One region of the Vibrio sp. QJM3NY_27 genome, then DNA from elsewhere that is predicted to be linked to it. Evidence: predicted binding sites of a transcription regulator. Region 1 holds the regulator's gene; each other region holds the start of a gene.
What was found. The regulator PurR, encoded in region 1, represses purine synthesis genes. The targets are predictions, from matches to a motif close to TNANGNAAACGTTTNCNTNA.

Region 1 (3,294 bases):
TTCGGGTAAAGCGAAATATTTAGTAACGACAGGGAAACCACGTTTTTTGTAGACGTACGGTTGAAACCCTTGTTGTTCGAACTGTTTCGTTGTGCATTTGTCTGCTCGTATGTGCAGCTGGTCATTTACAACCAGAGCAAACATAGTGTCATCAGCAAAAAGACCGAAGCCACCAAACATCGAGCGTGATTTTATTTTTCCTAGGGATTCAAATAATTTCATTGAATCCTTTAGTATCGGTTTATCCATGTTATTTATCTCGGTGTATTTGAACTACGCCACCAAATAAGCAGGTCCGAGAGATTAGCAAAATGTTGCAATTAAATTGTCAATTAGCCGTAAATTACTAAATTATTAGTAGTTACTGCATTTTGCCATCGGTAACCCCGCTACCATACCAACGAGTGGTTTAGGCCGGAAGCTTTGCGTCTCACTCTTTCAAGTGATTTGCCCTGTGCGTGACTGATTGAATAGAATAAAGTTTTTGTTGAATGAGGCTCACACTTGTTATTTCAAAATGTGATATTGCTTCAATTAATGATCTTTCCAGTATGATACCAGGTTCATTCATGTTGTTGATAAAAAAAGCGCACCTAAAGGTGCGCTTGATTAAACTAAACTGAATTTATCAATTAATTTAACGTTTTAACTGTGCTTCGCTCAACAATTTCAGGGTGCATTTCGAACACACGCTTTTCATGGTCTTTATCTTTAATGCGTTCTAACAAAATTTCGAAAGCGTTCTTACCAACACGACGTTTGGGTTGGTGAACCGTTGTTAACGGCGGAGAGAAGTATTCAGCCAACTCGATGTTGTCATAGCCGATCACTGAAATATCTTCAGGGATACGAATTCCTTTCTCTTGCAATCTGCTCATTAGGCCGAGTGCCATGGTGTCGTTAAAACAGAATACGGCCGTTGGGCGATCTACCATCTTAATGATTTTCTCTGCAGCAAGAACCGCAGTATCACACTCGAAGTTACCTTCAATGATCATGTTATCATCGGTAGCAATCTTAGCTTCGTTGAGTGCGCGTTTGTAACCCGCGATGCGTTCAACACATGCCGCTTTGTCTAAGTGGCCACTTAAACAAGCAATCTTGGAGTGACCGTGCTCAATGAGGTATTTGGTCGCTAGGTAACCACCTTCCTCAGAGTTGTCGATGATCTTATCTGCTTGAGAACTCTCAGGGCCCCAATCCATAATCACTTTAGGAATGTCAGCGTGACGGTCTAACATGCCTCTTAGCTCTTCAGTTAGGTCAGAACACATAACTAAGATGCCATCTACACGTTTCTCTGCAAGCATTCGAATGTAGTCACGTTGCTTCTCATAGATACCGCCCGTATTACACAGAATCAAAGTGTAACCTTGACGGTAGCAGTAGCTTTCAACACCATCGATAACTTCAGAGAAGAATAGGTTAGTTGATTGAGTAACTAGCATGCCGATAGTGCGGGTTGTATTGCACTTCAAACTACGAGCAACGGCACTTGGTGCATAGTTCAGTTCGTCTACGGCTTTATTTACTTTTTCTTGCGTCGCTTCTGCAACAAAGCGAGTTTTGTTGATTACGTGAGAAACGGTTGTTGTTGATACGCCTGCTAAGCGAGCGACATCTTTTATAGTGGCCATGGTTTTATCCTATTAGAAGCTACTTTCCCAAAGTACGGAATGAAGTAGCCGTTAAGCTACCTAACTAAGAGCTTAAATTTGTAGGGCTCTTTGGGTACTAAAGTGCTAAAAAACAAAAAACCGCTATTGAGCGGCTTGTCTTAACACCGAAATGCTCAAAACTATAATAAGCATAGCATTTCGTGAATGTTTCATATTTTATCGTTTGCGGTCACAATTTTAGACTGACTAGAAATTACTCGCAATAAAATTCACCCGGAAATCCGGGTGAATTGTCACATTCTTCTGAATTTATTTAACGAGTCATCCAATAAGCTTATTCACCAGCGAGGTATTGGGTGTCCAATGTACAGAATGCAAGTAGCAGAGATGAGACTGATGCGTAGAAACCGAATTCGTCAACGTCATGACATTTAACGTTGAACTTTGGTACCCAAGTAAGAAGTTGTTGCTCTATAAATTGCTGTTGAACAATGAACGATTTTTCTAGCTCTTCTTCAAGTTCCGTTTCATTAGAACGGATGATCAAGTTGCCAAGGAAGTCGAGTGCGATAGCGATGTGGTCAGCTGGTTCTTTTAGGTCTTGGTTCACCACTAAGTTGTGCTTGGCCATGATCTCTTCCATATCTTTTGCTGGCTTATCATTCAAAAGGCCAGTCTCACCGATATACATAGAAGCGTAAGGAAGTGCGCCATGCTTATCTGTTTTTAAGAATAAGTCACAGAAGTCAGCAGACAATTCTAGTTGAGCATCCTCACGCGTTTGTAGGCGGTTTAGCGCATCCACTAGGCTATCGATCGCCGGCTTTAGTGTTTCATTTTCGCCTAAACCAGTTAGGAAAGAACGAATTTCAACAGAGTGGTAGTGATCGAGTTCTTCTTGAGTGAGCTCTTTAGCGAATAAGCTTGATAGCAACCAGTATATTTCTGCTCTTTGCTCGTTGAACGCTTTCGTATCTTTCATTTCTTAGATCCTGATTTAGTCTTGTGGTGTTACTTATATGCATCTTGAAATTACTTGTGCAAAGCACACCAAGGCTGAATAACAAGGTTATTTGCGAAACGCAAAGTTACTCGTTAGTAGTAATGCCTATATTGAATTGCGATGGACGATAAATAGCAAGGTTTAAGATTGTCTTGTATCAAAAAAGATCCATGTTTCTGGCTTTTATCTTGTGTACCACTAGAATTGTTACGAGTTATGAATAGAATAGTCACTGAAACTATTAAATAAGAAAAGTGGTGTAGATGAGCTATCACGTATTAGTCGTAGAAGATGATGTGGTAACCCGCAGTAAACTGGTCGGATACTTCCAGAACGAAGGTTACACAGTAAGCGAAGCAGAAAGCGGCGCTCAAATGAGAAACGTGTTAGAAGATAATAACGTTGACCTCATTATGCTGGACATCAACTTACCAGGCGAAGATGGATTGATGCTAACTCGCGAATTACGCAGTCAATCAGACATTGGAATTATTTTAGTTACTGGACGCACGGATAGCATCGACAAAATCGTTGGCCTTGAAATGGGCGCTGACGATTACGTTACTAAACCCTTCGAACTTCGCGAGTTATTGGTTCGAGTTAAAAACCTACTTTGGCGCATTTCTGCCGCTCGTAAAACAGCAGCAGGTAAGGTTGAAGAGACTGAAGACG
Region 2 (3,294 bases), 200 kb from region 1:
ACAACATAACACCTATAACTTCAGACAAAATCGTCCAATAATCCCGCAAAAAACGCTTGATCTTATAAGCAACTAAAACTACTGTATACACATACAGCATGTATATAAGGACAGCAAAATGATTCAAGCACACGTTAAAGCCCAACACTCTAGCCCGCTAGTTCACTGCGCATTTACATCAGTTTCTCGTAAAAGCAAAAATTCAAACGAGGAAGCGTTATTTGCAAGAATGGCGTTGCTGTCCAACCAACATCAGTGGCTACTGTTTACGGCTCAAACACCGAGACCATCCGCTAAGCTGCTGAAGCAACATAATGTTTGCTGCGACCGAGTTATTCATATGAAAGCCTCTCATCAAATGACTGAGGTAGAAACCGTCGAGAAAGCCATTCGCTCTAAGAATGCGAGTGCGATTGTGGCAAGTGCATCGATTGATCAATTCAGTCAGCAATACCTAAGAACATTAGGAATGCGCTTTCAGTGTGAAGTGTTCTTTATGGATGCGAATTCAGAGCGCATTCACTAAGCCACCTTACTTAATAACATTTTGGCTCAAAAACATGGCCCACAAACATAGCTTAATCGTTTAGCTAACAAACTTAAGTAAACTAACCGCATAGCTCCAAAACACAGTCCAAATATACTGCCTTCCCCTGCCCTACGATTCGCCTATTTTTTGGCGAATTGTTAGGCGGGGGTTTTTATTTAAACAATAGATTTAGCAATCGTTTGCTTTTTATCTGGAAGGAAATAGTAGATTGAGTATAATGCCCGTCTAATCATGTGCACACCGCACTTCTCTGTATGACGTTTGATAAAAGATAGGAATGTCTAAATGAGCCTTGCTGATCAAGTTCTTGCCGTAAATGATGACCTACCAATCCGTACTGACAAACCTGTCCACAGTGGCAAAGTTCGCTCAGTCTACTGGTTAACTGAAGAAGATAGTCAACGACTAATCAAAGAGAAAGGCTACGATGTAGCACCAGATGCACCTTTAGCAATCATGGTGATCAGTGACCGAATCTCTGCATTTGATTGTATCTGGCGTGGTGAAGGTAATCTTAAAGGTGTTCCAGGTAAGGGAGCGGCTCTGAATGCTATCTCTAACCACTGGTTCAAATTGTTTAAAGACAACGGGCTTGCTGACAGTCATATTCTTGATATCCCTCACCCGTTCGTATGGATTGTACAAAAAGCTCGCCCCGTCATGATTGAAGCGATTTGTCGTCAATACATCACAGGTTCAATGTGGCGTGCATACGTAAGCGGCGAACGTGAATTCTGTGGTATCGAAATGCCTGAAGGTCTCGAGAAAGACAAGAAGCTACCTGAGCTACTGATCACGCCTTCAACAAAAGGGATTTTGAAAGGTATCCCTGGTGTTCCAGAAGCTGACGATGTGAACATCTCGCGTAACAACATCGAAGATAACTTCGCAGCGTTCAACTTTACTCAAGCAAGTGACATTGCGCATTACGAAAAACTTCTAAAAGAAGGCTTCAACGTAATTAGCCAAGCACTCGCGAAAGTCGACCAAACCTTTGTGGATACAAAGTTTGAATTTGGTTACGTCAACGATGCTCAAGGTAAAGAAAAGCTGATCTACATGGACGAAGTGGGTACTCCAGATTCATCTCGCATTTGGGATACTCAGGAATACAACAAAGGCAACATCGTTGAAAACTCTAAAGAGGGGTTCCGTCAGTTCTTGCTTAACTACTTCCCTGATGCAGACATCCTTTTGAACAAAGAACGCATGCCAGAACGTGAAGCATTAGCTCGTGACAATGAGTTGCCTCTTGATTCACTGATGTCTCTGTCTCGTACTTATCTTGATATCGCAGCGAAAATCACAGGTGCAGAGATCGTACTGAGCGAAAATCCTAAGCAAGAAATTATCGATGTACTGCGTGCTGACTATGGTCTAGTTGACTGATTGCATTCTAGAAAGCGAGTAAGCTCGTAAACACAAGTTCCAGATACTAAAAGGGCCTCATCATTATTGAGGCCCTTTTTACATGTGCGGTTTTAATATTCTTTAAGCTAGTTTCTAAGCTGCATGCTCTAAGCTCTAAGCTCTAAGCTCTAAGCTCTAAGCTCTAAGCTCTAAGCTCTAAGCAATACTGAGAGATTACAGCTTGATAGTAAACTCTTCTCCAGTATTCTCGGCGATCACCAAATGACTGCGCGTCTCGATGTACTCTATCTGCTCTTCTTCAAGAGAATATGGCATAACAACTTTGAGCTCATTGATCCCTTCCAGCCTAGCTAGCTTAAGTAAGGTAACAATGTTTGACTCATCACTTTTACGCGTCGACATTGATTTTAATGCCATCTGCCATAAACGATCTTCAGGGCTTGCTAGCTCTTTAATGCTATCTCGCCAGACGGTACTGAATACTGGCGCAATTGTGGTTAGTGCTTCCAGAAAAGTCCATTTTTTACTGCATGAGGCGCCAAGAAAGGTTGTGTAATCGAACTCTACACGCGTCTCTATCTGTTTATCCATGATGTCCCCCGACACTTTGACAACACAATATACTCAATATCTATCAACTCTTTCTTTATAGCAATAGGATATAGAAGAATAGTCTTTTATGACCTTTTGATTGGTTAAAAAGGCATATAAGAATCAATTTTGTAACAAAATAAGCACTGAATAATCATATATGCACCTATTTGATTAATATTTTAGAGATAAAACTTATCTATCTATTTTATATCAATTATCCGGCTCGCTTTTTTGTATTGAATACGCCAGCCAGACCATGTTGGCAGCTCCCAGCGTTTTGGTGATAACTTTCGGCTACCCGATTGATAGTGCACGTAAATCAGCTTTCGCGCGGGCAAGTATTCTACATCGAGTTGTAAGTCGGCAAGGCTCAGTGCAAACGGGTATTTTTCAGAGAACTCTGAATAGAGCCATTCTGGGATACCATCAAATGGAATGTCTGAATGTTCAAACATTTCTAGCTCGCTGACATCGGTAACCCCTAACACCTCAAGCTGTTGTATAAACCATAGTTCAAAGCTAAGTTGCTCGATCTCAGGAGTATATTTTGTTTGTTCATCGAGCCCAAGTTTTACATACAACTGCCAGTGTCTGATTTCTTGAGTACGAACCTTTGCAAAACCGGGCAGTTGGACGCCTTTTAACACAAAATCGACAATAGGCTTTAATGATAGTTGCCCTTCAGCCGCGACGAGCTTAGTCGTAATTGTACGGCCTGCGTACACCAAAGCCATCTCGGTAAAGACACCATCATCATTTACTCTTGTTTCACCTTGCTC
Region 3 (3,294 bases), 910 kb from region 1:
TCGCTATCTACCTACTGATTCAAGAAAAGCCAGTCTGGATCAGCCTGCCGTTTTTACTGAGCATTATTATTGTTTATAAGCATGGCAAGGCCGTTTGGGAAACCGAAAAACCAGCGCAGATTGCACCAATGATGCCGGTGATTGTGAAATGCTCACTGGTCACTAACCTATTGTTTGCAGGGGTTGTCGTAGCTCAAACTCTATTGAGTTAAATGAGACTAATCATTGCAAAGGGATCAAGCACCGATATACTCAAAGTAAGCTCATTGTTCAAAAGGTATACTAATGGAATACAACACTTCAGCACTGTGCGACATATATTTGGATCAAGTTGATGTCGTGGAGCCCATGTTCAGCAACTTCGGTGGACGTGCATCCTTCGCAGGACAGATCACGACATTAAAGTGTTTTGAAGACAATGCTTTAATTCGCTCCGTATTAGAGCAAGATGGCTTGGGACGTGTGTTGTTAATCGATGGTGGCGGCTCACTACGCAAAGCGCTGATCGATGCTGAGATTGCCCTACTTGCCGAAGACAATGAGTGGGAAGGTATTGTGGTTTACGGCTGCGTTCGTGAAGTCGATGAGCTAGAAGACATGAACATTGGTATTCAGGCTTTGGCTTCTATCCCTGTTGGTGCGAGCCAAGAAGGTGTCGGCGAATTGGACGTACCGGTCAACTTTGGCAGCGTAACCTTCTTACCGGAAGATTACCTCTACGCTGACAACACCGGCATTATTCTTTCGGCAGAGCCTTTAGATGTAGAACTTGATCTGGATGTTGAAGAAGAAGAGATCGAGTAACTCTCACTCAGCTTCAAATAATAAAACAAACCATAAGAACACGAAGCATAAGAATACAAACAAAAACGCCCGCTACTCAGTAGCGGGCGTTTTTTTAAATCTGAAGAGTCAATTACTCTACGTCATCCATTTTACCAAGAAGGTTACGGATGCGATCTTGCCACGCTGAATGCTCTTCCTGCATTTGCTGAGTTTTTTGCTCTAGCTCGTGACGGCTTTCTTTAAGCTCACCAGCTTCTGTTGCTAGTGCTTGTTTCTCTTCTTTAAGCTCTTCCACTTCCATTTGAAGAAGTGCAATTGTATCTACTGCTGTTTGAATTTTTGCTTCTAGCTGCTCTAGTACTTCAAAAGACATTCTGGCCTACCTTTAAGTTATCCGTTTGATGGTGAAGGTCTACTCCACTTATTTCCCCATTCTACTCAGCAGAGCAAGGATAAACACTCAATATATTCGATATTTTGCGCCATTCGATGAAAAAAACAGCGCTTTTTACCGAATATTGACGTGAATTATTACTACCGCGACAACAGACTGATTATTTTGATGAATATTACCTGTTTTCACCCGCAAATTGATCAAGAGCAATCCCCAAAAAACAAAAAGGCAAACGTTTCCTTTGGGATATGGTAAAATTCGCCGCGAAATTTCTATTCCCCTTTTGAAAATTTTGGAGTCCGCATGAAACGCGATTTAGCAATGTCATTCTCTCGTGTCACTGAAGGTGCAGCACTAGCTGGTTACAAGTGGCTTGGCCGCGGCGATAAAAACGCTGCAGATGGCGCTGCTGTAGAAGTAATGCGTAGCCTACTGAACAAAACCGAAATTAGCGGCGAGATCGTTATCGGCGAAGGTGAGATCGATGATGCACCTATGCTATACATCGGTGAAAACGTCGGTATTGGCGGTGATGCAGTAGATATCGCCGTTGACCCAATTGAAGGGACACGCATGACAGCAATGGGTCAATCAAATGCATTGGCTGTCTTGGCTGCAGGCGAAAAAGGTAGCTTCCTAAAAGCACCTGACATGTACATGGAAAAATTGGTTGTTGGTCCTGGCGCAAAAGGCGTGATTGACCTAGAACTGCCGCTGACAGAAAACCTAGAAAACATTGCGAAAGCACTAGGTAAAACACTCGATACACTGGTAGTAACGACACTGGCTAAGCCACGCCATGATCAAGTGATTGCCGACATGCAGGCGATGGGCGTTCGTGTATTCGCAGTGCCAGACGGTGATGTTGCAGCTTCTATCCTCACGTGCATGCCAGACAGCGAAGTCGACGTAATGTACTGCATCGGCGGCGCGCCTGAAGGCGTGGTTTCGGCTGCGGTTATTCGCGCACTCGACGGCGACATGCACGCTCGTCTGCTTCCTCGCCATGAAGTAAAAGGTGATACAGAAGAGAACCGCAAGCACGGTGAGCTTGAACTAGAGCGTTGTGCTGAAATGGGCGTAACAGCGGGTATCGTGTTGAAGATGGAAGACATGGCTCGTAGCGACAACGTTGTATTCTCAGCAACCGGCATTACTAAGGGTGACCTTCTAGAGGGCATCACACGTACAGGTAATATCGCAACCACAGAAACACTGCTTATCCGTGGTCGCTGCCGTACGATTCGCCGCATCAAATCTATCCATTACCTAGAGCGTAAAGACCCAGAAGTAATCGGTCACATCCTATAGACCTAAACTCGCTCAAGCAGAACATTCGAAGGCTGATACCAAGTATCAGCCTTTTGTTTTATTGGTCATCAATAATCTGTGCATTTCACCTGCACCATAGTAAATGGTTTGCTTTATAAACACCTTGCCTCATAATAGTAAGGTTCATGAGGTAGAGATAGTATGAAAACAAGCGACAAAATCTTACAGACCATTAAGCGTCAAGGCGCGGTAACCGCGAAACAGTTGTCAGAAGAATTTGGCATGACGACAATGGGTGCAAGGCAACATCTGCAAAGTCTGGAAGATGACGGTATTCTTGCGTTTCATGATGTTAAAGTAAAAGTGGGTCGCCCGACTCGCCACTGGTCCCTGACTCAACAAGGCCATGGTCAATTTTCAGATCGACACGGTGAACTCACCATTCAAGTGATCGATGCTGTCGAGAACCTGTTTGGTAAAGAGGGGTTAGCTAAGGTTGCGGCCGAGCGCGAACAACACACCCTTAAGCAATATCAAACCGCGCTGTCTGATTGTGAATCGCTGAGCAGCAAGCTTAAAAAACTCACCCAGCTGCGTGAAGACGAAGGCTACATGGCTGAACTTCAAGAGCATGACGATCACTACATCTTGATCGAGAACCACTGCCCTATCTGCAAAGCTGCAACTCGCTGCCCTAGCCTGTGCCAATCTGAGCTCAATGTTTTCAAAGAATTACTCAAAGATGAATGTCATGTGAGCCGCACTGAACACATCATTACTGGCGAGCGTCGTTGTACTTATACCCTAACGCCAAGTTACTGATCCTGTCTCAATATTGAGAA
Region 4 (3,294 bases), 390 kb from region 1:
GCAGTAGCGCTTTAACGGCTTTTCGGTGCGTTCTCGCATTATCACCAATGGCATCGATGCGGTTCAGTAATAGCTCGACCTTCGGAATCAGCCTCTGTGTGCGTTCTAGCTCGGAGGCTTGGTTTGACGAGTGCCAAAACATATAACCTAGAGTCGCGGTGCTTATCAGCAACACAACAGAGAATGACAGTAATAAGAGGTTAAGCGGCGACGTCTTTTGGCTGGCCTGGGGTGGCTCGGTTACTTCTGTAATTTCGATTGCTGTATTGGCCAGACTCACTGAGCTCGGATTGAGAAAGTATCCTTTGCGTGGATAGGTCACCAAGATCTTAGTAGCATCGCTTTCTGGTAGGTGCTTTTGCAATACAGAACGTAATGTACTGATTCTATTAGTGAGAACATTCTTTGAAATGAAGTTACTTTGCCAAACTGATTCGATGATCTGCTCAGCTGCGATAGGCTCACCCACGCTAGTAAGAAACAGTTCGAGTAATTCAATAGAACGAGGTTCTAAATCGATGACCTGCTCGTTGCTACTCAAGACACGTGTGACTGGGTTGAATTCTAAACCTTCAATAGAGATCGAGGTTTGAGTGTCTTTGGCGTTAGAGAGGTAATCTTGCATAAGAAAAGAGAGGGTAGCTTATAAAAGCTAAATACTAGCTGTTTTTGTTATGAAAAACAGCTAGTAATTCATTGATTGGATAACTGGTATTAAGACGCGTAATTCACCGAGTAACGAGTTGGCTTGTGGTTCATTGCTAATACGATGTTCAATACTGCGGTGCCCAATACCGAAACGGCAATTACCCAAGGCGATACGAAGAAGCAAGACGCAAACAGAATACAGGCATCAATGCCCATCTGAGTTTTACCTACAGAGATGCCATAGCGGTCTTGGATGAACAAACATAATACGTTGAAGCCACCCAAGCTTGAGCGGTGACGGAATAGGATTAACATACCTAAGCCCATTAATAAGCCACCGGCAACAGCACAGTAGATCTCGTTATGAACTTCTAGTGAGATAACGAGGTATAAATGATCGGCAAACACAGAAACTAACGCACCAGCAATTGCACTGCTAATGGCAAAGCTACGGCCAAATCGTTTCCACGCTAATAAATAGAATGGACAGTTGGCCACAAAGTACAAAATACCGAAGGTTACAGGTAAGAATTGACTCAAAAGCAGAGCCAAGCCAGTAGTACCACCGGTAAGCAGGTTCGCTGACTGTAAAAAGAAGACGCCTAACGCCACTAAAAACGTGCCAGTGAGAATAGCTACCCAATCTTCTTTACGTGAGTGTTTTTCCATCGTTTTAATAATTACCTAACCAATAAAGGCGTGCATAGTAGAGAAAAACCTTAGCTTTCGGTAGCTTGAGGGGTAAAATTAAGGTAAACCTATGTAATCTGCGTTTTACAGGGTGTAAAGCGTAAAATTGACAGTAAGCGTCATCTTTGGTTGGATAAGCTTAATAACCATGATGAATCTTATATGTGATTATGAAAAAACTGCATGATAAAATTGCAATTAGCTCTTTATGACCTAGATCAAATTATGTAGAATGCGTCACATCAAAACGGTGACGGAAACGTTTGCTTTCGGTCGTTGTGTGGTTTTTTTGAAACTTTCAGTACAATCTGAGTCAGGAGATACAGATGCTTAAGCGTGACATGAACATTGCTGATTACGATGCGGACCTATTCGCAGCTATCCAAGAAGAAACTCTTCGTCAGGAAGAGCACATCGAACTTATCGCTTCAGAAAACTACACAAGCCCACGTGTAATGGAAGCTCAAGGTTCTCAACTTACAAACAAATACGCTGAAGGCTACCCTGGTAAGCGTTACTACGGTGGTTGTGAGTTCGTAGATAAAGTTGAAACTCTAGCAATCGAACGTGCATGTGAACTGTTTGGCGCTCAATACGCGAACGTACAACCTCACTCAGGTTCTCAAGCAAACAACGCTGTATACATGGCACTACTGAATGCTGGCGATACTGTTCTAGGTATGAGCCTAGCCCACGGTGGTCACCTAACTCACGGTTCTCCGGTAAACTTCTCTGGTAAGCTTTACAACATAATCCCTTACGGTATCGATGAAGCAGGTCAAATCGATTACGAAGAGATGGAAGCGCTAGCTATCGAGCACAAACCTAAGATGATCATTGGTGGTTTCTCAGCTTACTCTCAAGTTTGTGATTGGGCGCGCATGCGTGAAATTGCTGACAAAGTAGGTGCTTACTTCTTCGTAGATATGGCTCACGTTGCCGGTCTAATCGCTGCAGGCGTTTACCCGAACCCAGTGCCACACGCTCACGTTGTAACAACTACAACGCACAAAACGCTTGCTGGTCCTCGTGGTGGTCTTATCCTTTCTAACGAAGGTGAAGATCTTTACAAAAAGCTAAACTCAGCAGTATTCCCTGGCGGCCAAGGCGGTCCTCTAATGCACGTTATCGCTGGTAAAGCAGTAGCGTTCAAAGAAGCTCTAGAGCCAGAATTCAAAGAATACCAAGCTCGCGTAGTTGCTAATGCAAAAGCAATGGTTGCTGAATTCCTAGCACGCGGTTACAACATCGTTTCAGGTTCTACAGAGAACCACCTGTTCCTAGTTGACCTAATCGACAAAGACATCACAGGTAAAGAAGCAGATGCAGCACTAGGTTCAGCTAACATCACAGTGAACAAGAACTCAGTACCAAACGATCCACGTAGCCCGTTCGTTACTTCAGGTATCCGTATCGGTTCTCCTTCTATCACTCGTCGTGGTTTCTCAGAATCTGACGCGAAAGAGCTAGCAGGTTGGATGTGTGACATCCTAGATAACATGGGTGATGAGTCTGTTATCGAAGCAACTAAAGCAAAAGTACTAGAGATCTGTAAGCGTCTACCGGTTTACGCTTAATTTTTCTTCGTAGTAATTTGAACTTCGTTGTCGAGCATGCTCACTTACATCCGTAAGCTCCGCGTGCTCTCCTAAAATTTCAAACGACTACTTTGAAAAGTACTTTTAAAGGGGCTCATTGAGTCCCTTTTTGTTTTAGGGAAAGGTGCTGAAAACTCCGCGCCTTTTCCTTGAACTAAATCTATTTGATTGAAACATACGATTTGAAGGGCTCCTGTATAGGGTAATGCCGATCAGTTAAGAAATTTGTGAGATCATTTGACCGATCCTCAAAAGGCTTCAAAATCCGATATTAGGAAACTAATATCGGATTTTTTATGTCTTTAGAAAGCCAACTTGCGAATACTTTTCGATCATGTAACACCTTTCATCACTTTGA

Region 2: a site for PurR is predicted at 718-737, ahead of AC3CIA_RS09570 (phosphoribosylaminoimidazolesuccinocarboxamide synthase). Genes of this name have one in related genera too.
Region 3: a site for PurR is predicted at 1,405-1,424, ahead of glpX (class II fructose-bisphosphatase). Genes of this name have one in related genera too.
Region 4: a site for PurR is predicted at 1,590-1,609, ahead of glyA (serine hydroxymethyltransferase). Genes of this name have one in related genera too.

The regions. Positions count from the first base shown of each region.
Region 1 covers NZ_CM173511.1:2,349,521-2,352,814, reverse strand. The annotation lists gene AC3CIA_RS10430 (TfoX/Sxy family DNA transformation protein) at 1-249, opposite strand, end outside; cyclic di-GMP riboswitch class I at 377-462, opposite strand; gene purR (HTH-type transcriptional repressor PurR) at 633-1,637, opposite strand; gene torD (molecular chaperone TorD) at 1,954-2,601, opposite strand; gene torR (two-component system response regulator TorR) at 2,886-3,294, shown strand, end outside.
Region 2 covers NZ_CM173511.1:2,144,585-2,147,878, forward strand. The annotation lists gene AC3CIA_RS09565 (SulA-like leucine-rich domain-containing protein) at 119-526, shown strand; gene AC3CIA_RS09570 (phosphoribosylaminoimidazolesuccinocarboxamide synthase) at 836-1,939, shown strand; gene AC3CIA_RS09575 (hypothetical protein) at 2,135-2,512, opposite strand; gene AC3CIA_RS09580 (helicase-related protein) at 2,716-3,294, opposite strand, start outside.
Region 3 covers NZ_CM173511.1:3,257,618-3,260,911, forward strand. The annotation lists gene AC3CIA_RS14660 (1,4-dihydroxy-2-naphthoate polyprenyltransferase) at 1-212, shown strand, start outside; gene rraA (ribonuclease E activity regulator RraA) at 286-804, shown strand; gene zapB (cell division protein ZapB) at 917-1,159, opposite strand; gene glpX (class II fructose-bisphosphatase) at 1,484-2,491, shown strand; gene AC3CIA_RS14680 (helix-turn-helix transcriptional regulator) at 2,654-3,274, shown strand.
Region 4 covers NZ_CM173511.1:2,738,334-2,741,627, reverse strand. The annotation lists gene AC3CIA_RS12190 (winged helix-turn-helix domain-containing protein) at 1-625, opposite strand, end outside; gene AC3CIA_RS12185 (YitT family protein) at 715-1,317, opposite strand; gene glyA (serine hydroxymethyltransferase) at 1,665-2,915, shown strand; gene AC3CIA_RS12175 (IS4 family transposase) at 3,233-3,294, shown strand, end outside.